DNA from 3 places in the Paenibacillus sp. FSL L8-0340 genome. Region 3 is predicted to be linked to each of the others. Evidence: riboswitches for the same ligand, from Rfam matches in the RefSeq annotation. Region 3 holds a riboswitch; each other region holds the start of a gene.
What was found. A riboswitch is a leader RNA that binds a small molecule or an ion and turns the genes downstream of it on or off. The one in region 3 is predicted to bind cyclic di-GMP.
Positions count from the first base shown of each region.

Region 1: linked by a shared signal. The riboswitch ahead of NST07_RS03185 (transglutaminase-like domain-containing protein) and the one ahead of NST07_RS32450 (FapA family protein) in region 3 are both predicted to bind cyclic di-GMP.
Region 2: linked by a shared signal. The riboswitch ahead of NST07_RS10895 (S-layer homology domain-containing protein) and the one ahead of NST07_RS32450 (FapA family protein) in region 3 are both predicted to bind cyclic di-GMP.

Region 1 covers NZ_CP151967.1:693,049-697,282, forward strand. The annotation lists gene NST07_RS03170 (glycosyltransferase family 2 protein) at 1-578, shown strand, start outside; gene NST07_RS03175 (GtrA family protein) at 568-972, shown strand; gene NST07_RS03180 (class D sortase) at 1,069-1,680, shown strand; cyclic di-GMP riboswitch class I at 1,758-1,839, shown strand; cyclic di-GMP riboswitch class I at 1,913-1,995, shown strand; gene NST07_RS03185 (transglutaminase-like domain-containing protein) at 2,009-2,815, shown strand; rRNA gene NST07_RS03190 (16S ribosomal RNA) at 3,177-4,234, shown strand, end outside.
Region 2 covers NZ_CP151967.1:2,464,770-2,469,003, forward strand. The annotation lists gene NST07_RS10880 (VOC family protein) at 104-469, opposite strand; gene NST07_RS10885 (SDR family oxidoreductase) at 516-1,295, opposite strand; gene NST07_RS10890 (TetR/AcrR family transcriptional regulator) at 1,524-2,204, shown strand; cyclic di-GMP riboswitch class I at 2,475-2,568, shown strand; gene NST07_RS10895 (S-layer homology domain-containing protein) at 2,620-4,234, shown strand, end outside.
Region 3 covers NZ_CP151967.1:7,082,934-7,087,167, reverse strand. The annotation lists gene NST07_RS32450 (FapA family protein) at 1-1,639, opposite strand, end outside; cyclic di-GMP riboswitch class I at 1,745-1,837, opposite strand; gene NST07_RS32445 (FUSC family protein) at 2,107-3,210, opposite strand; gene NST07_RS32440 (ABC transporter ATP-binding protein) at 3,523-4,234, shown strand, end outside.

The DNA.
Region 1 (4,234 bases), 1.1 Mb from region 3:
CCGCCAAGCTCTTTTACCGCCTGCTCAGCAGCATGACCAGTGTGGAGATTCCAACCGATACAGGCGACTTCCGGCTCATCGACCGTAAAGTATGCGATGTGCTGCGCGGTCTCAAAGAGAAAAACCGCTATGTCAGAGGTTTGGTAAGCTGGGTCGGCTTCCGGCAGACGATGGTGGAATATGTGCGGGAGGAACGTTTTGCAGGTGAAACCAAATACCCGCTGAAGAAAATGATCCGGTTTGCGGTTGACGGCATCACCTCATTTTCACATAAGCCGCTGAAGATAGCCTCATATATAGGCTTCTTTCTCTCCTTCTCCAGTTTTGTGTATCTGTTCTTTGTATTGTTCCAGAGAATCTTTTTCACCTCATGGACGGTTCCGGGCTGGGCTTCCATCGTCGGCGTCAATTTGTTGTTTAACGGCATCGTGCTGATGCTGCTTGGCGTAATAGGTGAATATATTGGACGGATATATGATGAATCCAAGGATAGACCGCTGTATATCGTGCGTGAGACCAAGGGTTACCGGGGTAGAGAGCATGAGGAGCGGCAAGAGGACAATGATTATGGCAGATAGGAAGCTGAATGCGGGATTTGTCCAGTTTTTAAAATTCAATGCTGTAGGCTTACTGAATACGCTGATTGATTTCGCCGTATTTACCTTGCTGCATTCTCTGGGTATGATGAATACCCCGGCACAGATTATTTCTTATAGCGCAGGGACAGCGAACAGTTTCTTTTGGAACAAGAAGGTGACCTTTAAGGATAAGAGTCAGACTAGCAAGGACAGTTTTGACCGTATGCAATTAGTCCGATTCATCATACTGAACCTGGTTGTATTGGGGATATCAGTGCTGCTGATGCATCTGCTAACGGACAAATTTGAAGTTCAGGTGCTGATTTCCAAAGTACTGGTTACGTTTGTTACCGTCATCATCAATTTCTTTGGCAGCCGTAAATGGGTATTTTAAGTAAGATGTTGGGCCGTGGAGTTTCTTTATCTTAAAGATCGGGGGGATTTGATGCGTAAGTTTTCCTATTTGATTATCATTGCAGGAGTTCTAGTTATGCTGTATCCAAAAGCGAGCGAATGGTATAACGACCGGCAGCAAGAAAAGCTGCTGAAGGAGGCTGAACAGGCTTATAGTGAGCTAGCCCCTTCGTCAGAGCCCGATCTGAAAAAGCATTACGCCGAGGTCACTGCACTGCTGGCAGAAGAATCAGCTGGAGATGAACAGGCGCAGGCTAACGAACCGGCAGAGCAGGAAATAGAGGTCGGCGGTAAAGTGACCGGAATTATCACAATCGACAAAATCGATTTGAAATTGCCCATATTGGAAGGGGCGACCAAGGCCAACATGAAGCATGCCGCAGCCCATATGAAGGAAACCGCTCCAATCGGTGAAATAGGCAATGCTGCCATAGCTGCACACAGATCCAGAACTGCAGGGAGATTATTCAACAGACTGAACGAAGTAAAGGTCGGAGATACCATTTCCGTCAAGACAAGCGATCAGGAGTATGAATATGAGGTTTATGATATCTCGATTGTTGAGCCTACGGATGTGTCTGTACTGAACGGGAATAAACAAGATAAAATCCTTACCCTCATTACATGTGATCCTTTGGTAAATCCGACCCATCGGTTGATTATCCATGCGAAAATTATAAAAATTTAAATGAATGAAGTAGAAATCTAGTGATTTAGGTCTTGTAACTAGGCATTAATATGATACTATATAACTATAAAAGCTAAACACGATAACGGCAAACCTATCGAAAGGTAGGGACGCAAAGCTAAAGGGCCTTCCCTGTAAGGATGGCAGCCAGCTACCGAATGAAGAGGCTTTTTTTGTTTGTTCTTAAGATGAATCTAGTATATTCCAATAGTAGTAGGAACAGATAAAGCTTAAACGATAACGGCAAACCTATCGAAAGGTAGGGACGCAAAGCTAAAGGGCCTTCCCGGGTATGGATGGCAGCCAGCTACCGAAAGGGGTTTTATCCATGAAGAAGTTCTATTATATGTTCTTGACCTTGTTCGTCCTGGTTACTTCAGTTCAAGTAAGCACAGCTAATGCTTCCGGCGTAGAGTCGGGCTGGTTAAATACATCGCAATTGAGCCAAGGGGTTGTCCAAGTTTCCTATGATGTTCCCAAAGACAAACGTATCAAGCTCATGATTACCAAAGACAATAAGAGCTACTCTTATAACTTATATGCCTCCAAATCTACAGAAACGTTTCCACTGCAGCAGGGGAATGGCGCTTATAAAGTGTCAGTCTTAGAGAACACCAGCGGCAACAAATATAAAGTGCTTTCTTCCGAAACCGTAGACCTGAGCATGAGTAACACCAACGCCGTATATTTGAGTTCCGTACAGAATGTGAAATGGAATTCTTCCGATAAAGCAGTACTGAAAGCCAAGCAGCTCACGCAAGGGCTGACCACTGATGAAGCAAAGGTACAAGCTATCTATAATTACATCGTGGCGAATGTAAAGTACGACTACACCTTAGCAGCTAATGTTACGCAGGATTATATCCCGAACAACGATAACACACTTGCTAGTAAGAAAGGGATTTGCTACGATTATGCATCTTTGTTCGCCACCATGCTCCGCAGTGAAGGGATTCCGACGAAGCTGGTAATGGGCAATACGAGTTATGTATCTGTATACCATGCCTGGAATGAAGTATTGCTTAACGGCAAATGGGTAACGATCGATACGACAGTGGACGCCGGTTTGGGTAAGAACAAAGAAACAGGCTTCACCAAAGCGTCGAGCAAATATACAGCAGCTAAGATCTACTAATCCTGTAGAATGATGATTACCCTAAGATAACCCGCTTAATATTTAAGCCGGTTATCTTTTTTTGTTTAAGGGGTTGCTTTTTTATATTGATGTGGGGTATTATAGGTAAGCGTTGTTAGAGCGCACCCAAGTAAATAAGAAGTGGCTGAAAAGTTGTTTCAAAAAAAGCTTGCGTTTCTAAATCAAACATGATATATTATAAGAGTTGCTGGTGACGAGATAATCGGCACTGACAACGAGCTTGATCTTTGAAAACTGAACAACGAGTGAGTATGGAAATCACGCAAGTGAGATCCAAAAATTAGAGAATGTAAATTCTCGTCAGATGTTTCAAATTGAGCAATCGCTCTTTCTAAATACCAATTTGGAGAGTTTGATCCTGGCTCAGGACGAACGCTGGCGGCGTGCCTAATACATGCAAGTCGAGCGGAGTTATGAAGGAGCTTGCTCCGGAATAACTTAGCGGCGGACGGGTGAGTAACACGTAGGCAACCTACCTCTTTGACTGGGATAACTACCGGAAACGGTAGCTAATACCGGATAATTCCTTTGTTCACATGGACGAAGGATGAAAGGCGGAGCAATCTGCTACAAGGAGATGGGCCTGCGGCGCATTAGCTAGTTGGTGGGGTAACGGCTCACCAAGGCGACGATGCGTAGCCGACCTGAGAGGGTGAACGGCCACACTGGGACTGAGACACGGCCCAGACTCCTACGGGAGGCAGCAGTAGGGAATCTTCCGCAATGGGCGAAAGCCTGACGGAGCAACGCCGCGTGAGTGATGAAGGTTTTCGGATCGTAAAGCTCTGTTGCCAGGGAAGAACGTCCGGTAGAGTAACTGCTACCGGAGTGACGGTACCTGAGAAGAAAGCCCCGGCTAACTACGTGCCAGCAGCCGCGGTAATACGTAGGGGGCAAGCGTTGTCCGGAATTATTGGGCGTAAAGCGCGCGCAGGCGGCTATTTAAGTCTGGTGTTTAAACCTTGGGCTCAACCTGAGGTCGCACTGGAAACTGGGTGGCTTGAGTACAGAAGAGGAAAGTGGAATTCCACGTGTAGCGGTGAAATGCGTAGATATGTGGAGGAACACCAGTGGCGAAGGCGACTTTCTGGGCTGTAACTGACGCTGAGGCGCGAAAGCGTGGGGAGCAAACAGGATTAGATACCCTGGTAGTCCACGCCGTAAACGATGAGTGCTAGGTGTTAGGGGTTTCGATACCCTTGGTGCCGAAGTTAACACAGTAAGCACTCCGCCTGGGGAGTACGGTCGCAAGACTGAAACTCAAAGGAATTGACGGGGACCCGCACAAGCAGTGGAGTATGTGGTTTAATTCGAAGCAACGCGAAGAACCTTACCAGGTCTTGACATCCCTCTGAATCCACTAGAGATAGTGGCGGCCTTCGGGACAGAGGAGACAGG
Region 2 (4,234 bases), 2.8 Mb from region 3:
AATTTGTCTGAATGCCGTGCCCCGTTTCGGGTAATTTATGAATCTTGTGACGGGGTGCAGCTTTATTGCTTCTGCTCCATAGTGAAAAGACGAAAACACTGGCTTAGCTGTGCGCTGCAATCTGTACCTCGAAACCGTCCGGATCCAGTACATAAAAGAATGATATGCGTGGATTCGGCGTGATCGGACCACGCGCTACCGGGATACCCTGGCTTTTGAAACTCTCTATCGCCTCATCCAGTGACGCCACCTCGAACCCAATGGACACACCGCATTCCGGCTTCAGAGCCGGGTCGCTTCCCTGAATAAGCTCGATCTTGGGCTGCCCCTCCGTGCCTAACATTACAATCTGTCTTCCTCTGCTTTCGAATCTGCGGTCAATCGGAAGTCCCAGAATGCTGTGATAAAAATTAAGGGATGCCTCCAGATCCCGCACCCTGAGTGTAATCCAATTCATGCTCAATATCATGTATCCTACCCCCTTTCTGTGAATTTTCTATTTTGTTCATTATACGCTATTTTGGGGCAAGCATGTTTCCAACAATCCGCAGACTCTGCTTTCGGGTAACGAATCTGGACAACTGTGCTCCGAGGTAATTTTGCGAGCCTGGAACAGTGTATATCTTCTTTTTCGCGAGTGAGCGCAGCGCAGTCTCAACTACCTGCTGTGGAGTTGCTTTCTTCCCGACTGAAGCATCCTCCGTCCCCACGACGGTGAAGAAAGCTGTATCTGTAGAACCGGGGCAAAGTGCAAAGAACTGGACTCCACGGTCACGATTCTCCCACCATAATGCGTCTGTAAAGGACAAGACAAAAGCTTTGGTTGCCCCATACACAGCCATATAGGGGAGCGGCTGAAATCCTGCGGTGGACGATACATTGATCACAGTACCAGAGCTTCTGCGCAGCATATCCGGCAAGAATAAATGAGTCATATTTACGACGGCAGCAACATTCAACATAATCTCCTCATGCTGCCGCTGGCCTGAGATTTGCTCGAACCTCCCATGAGTGGCAAATCCGGCATTATTGACCAGCAGCTCAATCTCAAGTTTCAACAGCTGGCATTGCTGGAACAATTCGCTTGGTGCACTTGCTTCCGTAAGATCCATAGCTATGACTTTGACCTTGATGTTATAGCTTCTTTCGAGCTCCGCTGCCAAGTCATCGAGTTTGTTCTTAGATCTGGCTACGAGAACCAGATGACTTCCTTGTTTAGCCAGCTGTATTGCGAATTGTTCGCCAATACCGGAAGAGGCACCCGTGACTAGCGACCATTTTCCTTGAATATTCATAAAATTATTCCTCCTATTAAAACGATGTATTCGTTAGGAAACGTTGTTTCCTGTTGAAATCATAGTAACCCGCTGGCTGGAGAAAGTCAAACCTTCTTTTTTAAAAATTTGCAAGAAGATATGTGTATGTATGATTGACTTTGTGGAATCGACTGTATAGAATGCGTGGTATATGATTGGAAACTGCGTTTCCCGAGAATAACAACATAAATAAAGAAGGCGATTAAGTTGAATGAACCTAATAATTTTGCTGACGCAAGCAATAGAAAGCTGACAACCTACCAGGAAGCCCGCTTACAGAACACAGCTAGTCTTCGTCAACTCGTAGTTGATGCAGCAGCCTTTATTCTTCAGGAAGAAGGGCCGGAAGCTGTCACCGTGCGAAAAGTAGCTCAGAAGATGGGTTGCTCGACCAAGATCATCTATAGTCTGTTTGCTAATAAAGAAGGTTTAGCCCAGCAATTATATCTGGAGGGCTGCAAAATACTCTCGAGCGAATTTGAGAGTGCTTCACAGTCAGAGGATCTGCAGCAGTATTTAATTAATCTGGCAGAAGTGTATTGGGAATTTGGCCAGCGCTACACCAGCTACTATAAATTGATGTTTGGGGGAGCATTTGCCGATTTCAAACCGGATGAGCAGAGTATGAAAGGCACTGTTACTGCTATGCGGCGCTTGTTGTCCGTGATTGTCAGCGCTCAAGAGCAAGGCCTAATCGCCGGTGATTCAAATGCGGAATTTATTGTAGGTACGATTTGGTCCTCTCTTCACGGAGTGATTCACCTGCACATAGGAGGACATTTGGGAAGTGTCGCAGCGTCGCACGCAGTGTATAAAGGAACGGTAGCTCTGCTTGCAAACTCGCTGTTTGCACCTGCAGCCGCAGCCAAGCATTTAAAGCAGGAGTAATTAGTGAAATCCTTTATATAGGTCCTGGGTTCGAATCCTGAGAGTCTATAACACAATTAAACGGCAGAGATGCCGTTTTTTTGTTTCTATATTTGTTGTAAATCTTTACAAATGCCGAAGAACGAAGCCTATTTCTGAAAAAAGGAAAAGATATATAAGTAAGGGAGAACTAGGACTTATTAATTTTATAGGGATAAATTCCGATAAAGAAAGAGTCCTGTACATCTAAAGTCACACTTGTATACCCATAACGGGACAGAAAAACCGAGTTTGAAACAAAGGCAAATCCGTACGAAAGTCGGAGACGCAAAGCCACGGGTCTACTTCATCCAAAGGAGGATGTTAAGACAGCCGGGCCGCTCAAGGCACTTGGTTTTTTGGCGTGCCTACAAATAGCGCTAGGGGAGAGAAGTAAATGAGGTTTATTAGGAAAGGGAAGTTTTCGCGGATGGTTGTTTCCGCAGTGGCGGTGAGTTTGCTTGTGGGCCTGATTAGCGGCGGCCTTAGCATGAAGCAGGTTTTGGCTGCCGGGACCGATCCGGGTAGAACGGACTATAACGTATCCGGTAACCGGATCGTATGGCTGGAAGCAGGGGCCGATGGGGTGAAGCAGGTTCACGCGATGAATCAGGCCAGTGGTGCCAGCACTGTTCTTACATCGGGTTCATCCGCCAAGGATGCGCCTTATGTGAGCGGCAACGTTGCAGTGTGGGCCGACAAAGGAACAGAGCAGGAGTCTTCACTGAACTGGGATATTTACACTGCCGATCTTGAGACGGGTACCCGAAGAAAGCTTAACAAACAGTCTGGCACATATGGCAATCCGACTACGGATGGAGCCGGTGTAGTCTGGTACGAGCGCAAAAATTACGGCAGCATGATCTATCATGATCTGGCTACGGGTGTTGAAGCCGACCTTGGCGAAGGACGTTTCCCGGTGCTGGCCGGCGGCAATGTGGTGTATAAGAATGCCCGTGACGGGGGGCTCAGTCTGCTCCATTTGAAAAGCGGAGCTACGCGTGCACTTGTTAGTCTGGGCGGAGCAAGCTATGTGGACTGGTTTGTTTTTAACGGCAGCGATGTGCTGTTTAAGCAAAAAAATGGGTCTTCCGAGAGCAAATATGTGATTCTGAATATCAAGGATCTGACTGCTCTGCCTGTGGATCTCACCGAGATGAAGCCTGGAGGAACCCAGTATGCCTTCATGTCGATAGGTGAAGGGCAGGCAGTTTTTCAAGAGGAGAGGGACGGTGCTGCCACATTGCAGCAAGTGAACCTTTCTACATATGCAGTGAAATCACTGCCAGCAATAGAGCCCGGAACGAAGCTGATCGGCATTACCGGGGATAAGCTGCTTTACAGCAAGAAGGATGACTACATAGAGTCGATTGACCTGAAGGAAGGATCAACCCCTCCGAGTCCGGGAGCCACTCCAAGTCCAGCGGTAACCCCAACCCCAGGAACGACTCCAACTCCAGGGACAACCTCAAATCCAGGTGCAGTTCCAAATCCAGGCGCAGATCCGAACCCGGGTTCAACCCCGGAAGTGAAGACCCCTGTAGTAACCGGAGCCAAGGACAGTCAGGTTATCGGAAGTGCTGGAGGTACTTTGTCTGTACTGAATGGCTGGGCACGGCTGGAGATTTCAGCAGGAACCTTCCCTGACAATACCACTGTAAGCTTGGCCCAAGCTGAGCTGGAGAAAGAAGTACTGCTCGACGCAACCGGCAAAAAGCTGCTGAAGGCAGGTTCTGCGTGGCAGGTGCAAGCGAGTGCTCCGTTCCTGATGCCGGCCAAGCTGACGGTAAGGTACCCGAAGGAAGCGCCTTGGACGACAGGCCGTGAGAAGCTTGGAATCTATAGCAACGATCCGGCAAAAGGCATATGGAACTATATTGGCGGAGTGACTGCGGCGGAAGACGCCGTTGTTCAATCCAGAATTACAGCTTCTGGACTATATGCGGTAATGCTACGCGGAGCTGAATTCACAGATATGTCAGGCCACTGGGCGCAGCAAGCAGTAGAGGTGC
Region 3 (4,234 bases):
TCATTACGAAACGGACATTGCCGGAAGAGAACAGCTGGCTGTGCAGAATACCCTCCTTATGAACATGGAGATCTCCGCCGGATTTAATAATGCTATGCTGTGACGAGGCGATGTCGATCCGTGTATTCTCCTCCTGCATCCCGGATATGGCGTCATGCAAATCCTTCAACAGCTTCAGAAAGGTGCTTAGTACAGCATCCGTGAAAAAATCGGTGAACTGCCCCGGGTGCAGGAATACCTCCAGCATATGTCTCAATTGCTTGGTGTCGATAGGATAATCGGGATTCATCCCGGCAATAACCTCCTGGAGATCACTGATCAGGCCGGGGAGATGGTCATATTTGCTTTCCAGCAGCAGCATAACGACCAGACCGTATTTTACGGTTTGCTGGCGTGATTGGACGGTATTCGCCAACTGCTGCGACGCTTTTCTCAGACTGGTCATTTCCTCCATCAAGAGAGCGGAGTACATGCAGAGGCGGTTATGTCTCGCTCCATAATGACCGGAGTACAATTGGCTGCTGACAACCTTGCCCTGGACAAAAATGCTTCCGGTAGCAGTGATTGTCGCATGTGTAACGTCGCCGTATATGTATACATTTCCCAAAGCCTCAAGGATGGTCTGGTTTCCGATATCATTGGTGGCGACCACATCACCCGGGAACATCATTTTGGCGGCTTCGGGGTCCATGTCCCCGGGAACAAGATATGTCTGGGGAAAATCAAAAACCTTGCGGTTCAGACCAGATCCCGTTAAGCGGGGCCTTCCCTGGCGGAGGGAGGCGATCCCGCCGTCCGCCAGCAGGGTTGTACATTCTTTAGTGACCAGCTGAATATCTTGCGGCGGCGGGGAGGGAATAATTCCGCCATACACGTCGATGCCGGGCACTCCCTCTTCTGCAGGCAGCTTACGGGCAATGACCTCTCCCTCCTGGACAAAGGGAACCCTTGGATGGTTCAGGGAATCTGCAGGATCGGCAGTCCGAATGAATTCATATTCCCTGTCCTCGGCAAATAACAGCTCCAGCCGGGCATTTTTGCCGGGAATAGGGGCTTTACCCTCTGCGATGCAGACCGGGAGATAGGTAGGGTTGTTCAGCTCTGCATAAAGAGCCGGAATATTGAGCTCGCGCATAATGGAGCTTTTCTTGAAGCCGGCGATAATCTGGTCCACCGTGAGGGTGGACAGCAGCAGGCCGCAATTTGGTTCCGCCCGGACCGTGACATCTGCTGCAGCCGGGGAGCTGGCGAGCTTCCAGGCGTACTTTTCTGCACGGTAGAGCGTGAAGTAGGCCTTCAGTCTATCTTCGGATACAGTGATCTGATACTGCGGCTTCTCGCAAATCTCCCAGGTGATACGGTCCGTGGGGGTTACCTCCGTAGGATCTGTCACCGTCTTCCGGTTAATATTCAACACCACAGGGTGAACGGAGGAAATGACAGCGGGTTTGCCGCCGGGCAGAGGAGGAGTAATAAATATTTGGTTGTTCTGTACGATAATACGTCCGTTCTTATCCTCATCTCCCTCACGGAGCGGCTTAACCTGCACTGAGGGCAGAGCCGGAAGATCGGGGTTACCGATTGGCGTTGTGGTATGAAATACATGCCCGAATTTTTTCTCGATGATATGCTGTGGCATTACTCTAACCTCGCTTCTTCGTATAATCAATGGTATCTGTACAGAAAAGAGCATCATGGACTATGATAGATTGTCTTCACCTACCGGTACCCAAGTCACATCTCAATTGGCAGCCTGGCGACCATGAATGGATAGTCTCACATTCTTAGGCCCATCGCTTTGCGTCCTGCCCTTTCGGGAAGTTTGCCTTTAAAAAAATAGATCAATGATATACATTCAGCATGAGGTCATTTAATCGACTCAAATCGACAGGGAATGTTCAATACTGGGTTGGTTGCCAATATAATTCTACAAACAAGCTTAATTCTAGTACTTTAGTATTAATTTTTCAACTTAATAATAATAAATCTCTCTGGTATCCCTTTAAAAGGGACGGCTTTGAGTCCAAGCGATATTACAAGCAAAAACGACCCTGCCTTCATCTCAAAGGACAGGGTCGTTTCTGCAAAAAAAGGACGCTCCCAAGCTTATAGCTTGTGGGAGAGCCCTCTTTTGACAAGATGTACGGCGCGCGCGCTTCCGGACCGGACGGAGGCTGGTGCCGGTATAACTGTAGCTGCATAATCGGCCCGTTCAATTTCCTCCAGCACCCGGTTCAGATGGGAGAAGACGGCTCCGAGATCGCGGACTGCTGTCAGCGAGCATTGACCCTGCAGCTCGGAGAACCAGGCAAACTGCAGATCCCGGGCGCGGCGCAGCGCTTCGGGGAGCGAACGGGTGCATTCGGCATCGGATAAAGTTTTGGTTCCATACAGGGCGATGCAGTCTGCGGTTGCCGTTACGACCTCTGTCATCCAGTCAGCTGCCGCATAATGTGCAGGCAGGAGGGAAATCTCCTCAGCGATCTCCTTGACGTAGCGGTGAACCTTCTGCAGATGCGAGGTTGCCTGTGTCAATGACCGCAATCCGCTGCGGCATTGATAATGGGATAACGTATAGTGCAGCTCTTTCTGCTGCTTGTCGCTCTTCGCCAGCAGTTGTCCGGAACGCACCAGCCTCTCCGGAGCCTGCTTAGAACTGCTGCTCTCTGCGGCGAGTCCGGTCAAGGCATCGGCCAGCAGCAGGGTCCCTTCCAGTGCCAGGCGTTTAACCTTGACGAACCCCCCGGGGGGGACGATAATCATATTTATTATTAAGGCAATCAGTACGCCGATTAAGGTCTCCGCGACTCTCCACACGATATAAGGGTCCTGATAAAAGGTCAATGCCAGCACGGAGGTCACACCGACCTGGGAAACGGCTTGAATGTTAATCCGGCAGGCGGTGGCCACACCGATGCCGATCAGCAGCATCAGCAGAATAGACAGTGCCCCCACGTCGAAGAAATGGCCCACGAGCAGGCTGACAATTCCACCGAGCACAACGCCCATCAGACGGTAAATCCCTTTTTCCAGTGAAGCCTTGACGCTTCCTTGGGTGATAAGAATTGCGGCAAGCGGTGCAAAGTATAAATAACTGTCGCCATGCAAGCTGTGAACCGCAAGCCAGGAGAGTGAAGCAGCAATCGTAACGCGTATCATATATAGAGATAATCCGAATTTTTCAAGGCGGTCCTGCAACCCCTCGTTCATGTTAGTCATCTTCTTTCACATCAATAAGAGAACATTTTTAGGTTTTCAGCAATTTTCATTATAGCACTCAAAAACAACAATAACGGGGCATAGTTTTTACGAACTTGTTAAGTTTCTGCGATGCATTTAACATTGTAAGCTATCGCATATATTGCATTAATCCTATATGCTATATATATTGAAGTGTGTCGAAGGAAGGGAGGAATTGTCGCTTATCAGCGCTGAGCATGCCACTTTAGATTGTTCCCTGCGAGAAGCGGGTAAAATAGGTTGTACTACATAAGGTAAGGGAGGTCGTTAGCCATAACTACCCTGGAAGACACTATTATTTCTTTTGACCAGGTTACCAAACAATATGACGATGAAGAAGCCGTGTTAAAAGGAGTCAGCTTCGAGATCGAACGCGGCAAATTCTATACACTGCTGGGACCCTCGGGCTGCGGAAAGACGACAATCCTGCGTCTGATCGCCGGGTTCGCTGAACCAACGGAAGGTTCCATTTATTTGAACGGCAAAATCATCAACCACATTCCCGCCAACGAACGGCAGGTCAATACGGTATTTCAGGACTATGCCTTGTTTCCGCACCTGAACGTATTTGAGAATGTGGCCTTTGGACTGCGGATCAAGAAGCTTAAGAAAGAGGTCATCACGCAAAAGGTGCAGGAGGCGCTGCGCTTCGTCAACCTTGTAGGCTACGATCAGCGGGCCATTAATGAAATGTCCGGCGGACAGAGGCAGCGTGTAGCGATTGCCCGGGCCATCGTCAATGAACCGCAGGTGCTGCTGCTCGATGAGCCTCTTTCGGCACTTGATCTGAAGCTGCGCACGGAAATGCAGTACATTCTGCGGGAAATGCAGCAGCGGCTGGGCATCACCTTTATCTTCGTTACCCATGACCAGGAGGAAGCGCTGGCCATGTCCGACTGGATTTTTGTCATGAACGGCGGACGTATTGAGCAGAGCGGAACGCCTAACGATATTTATGATGAGCCGATCAACCGCTTCGTGGCTGATTTCATCG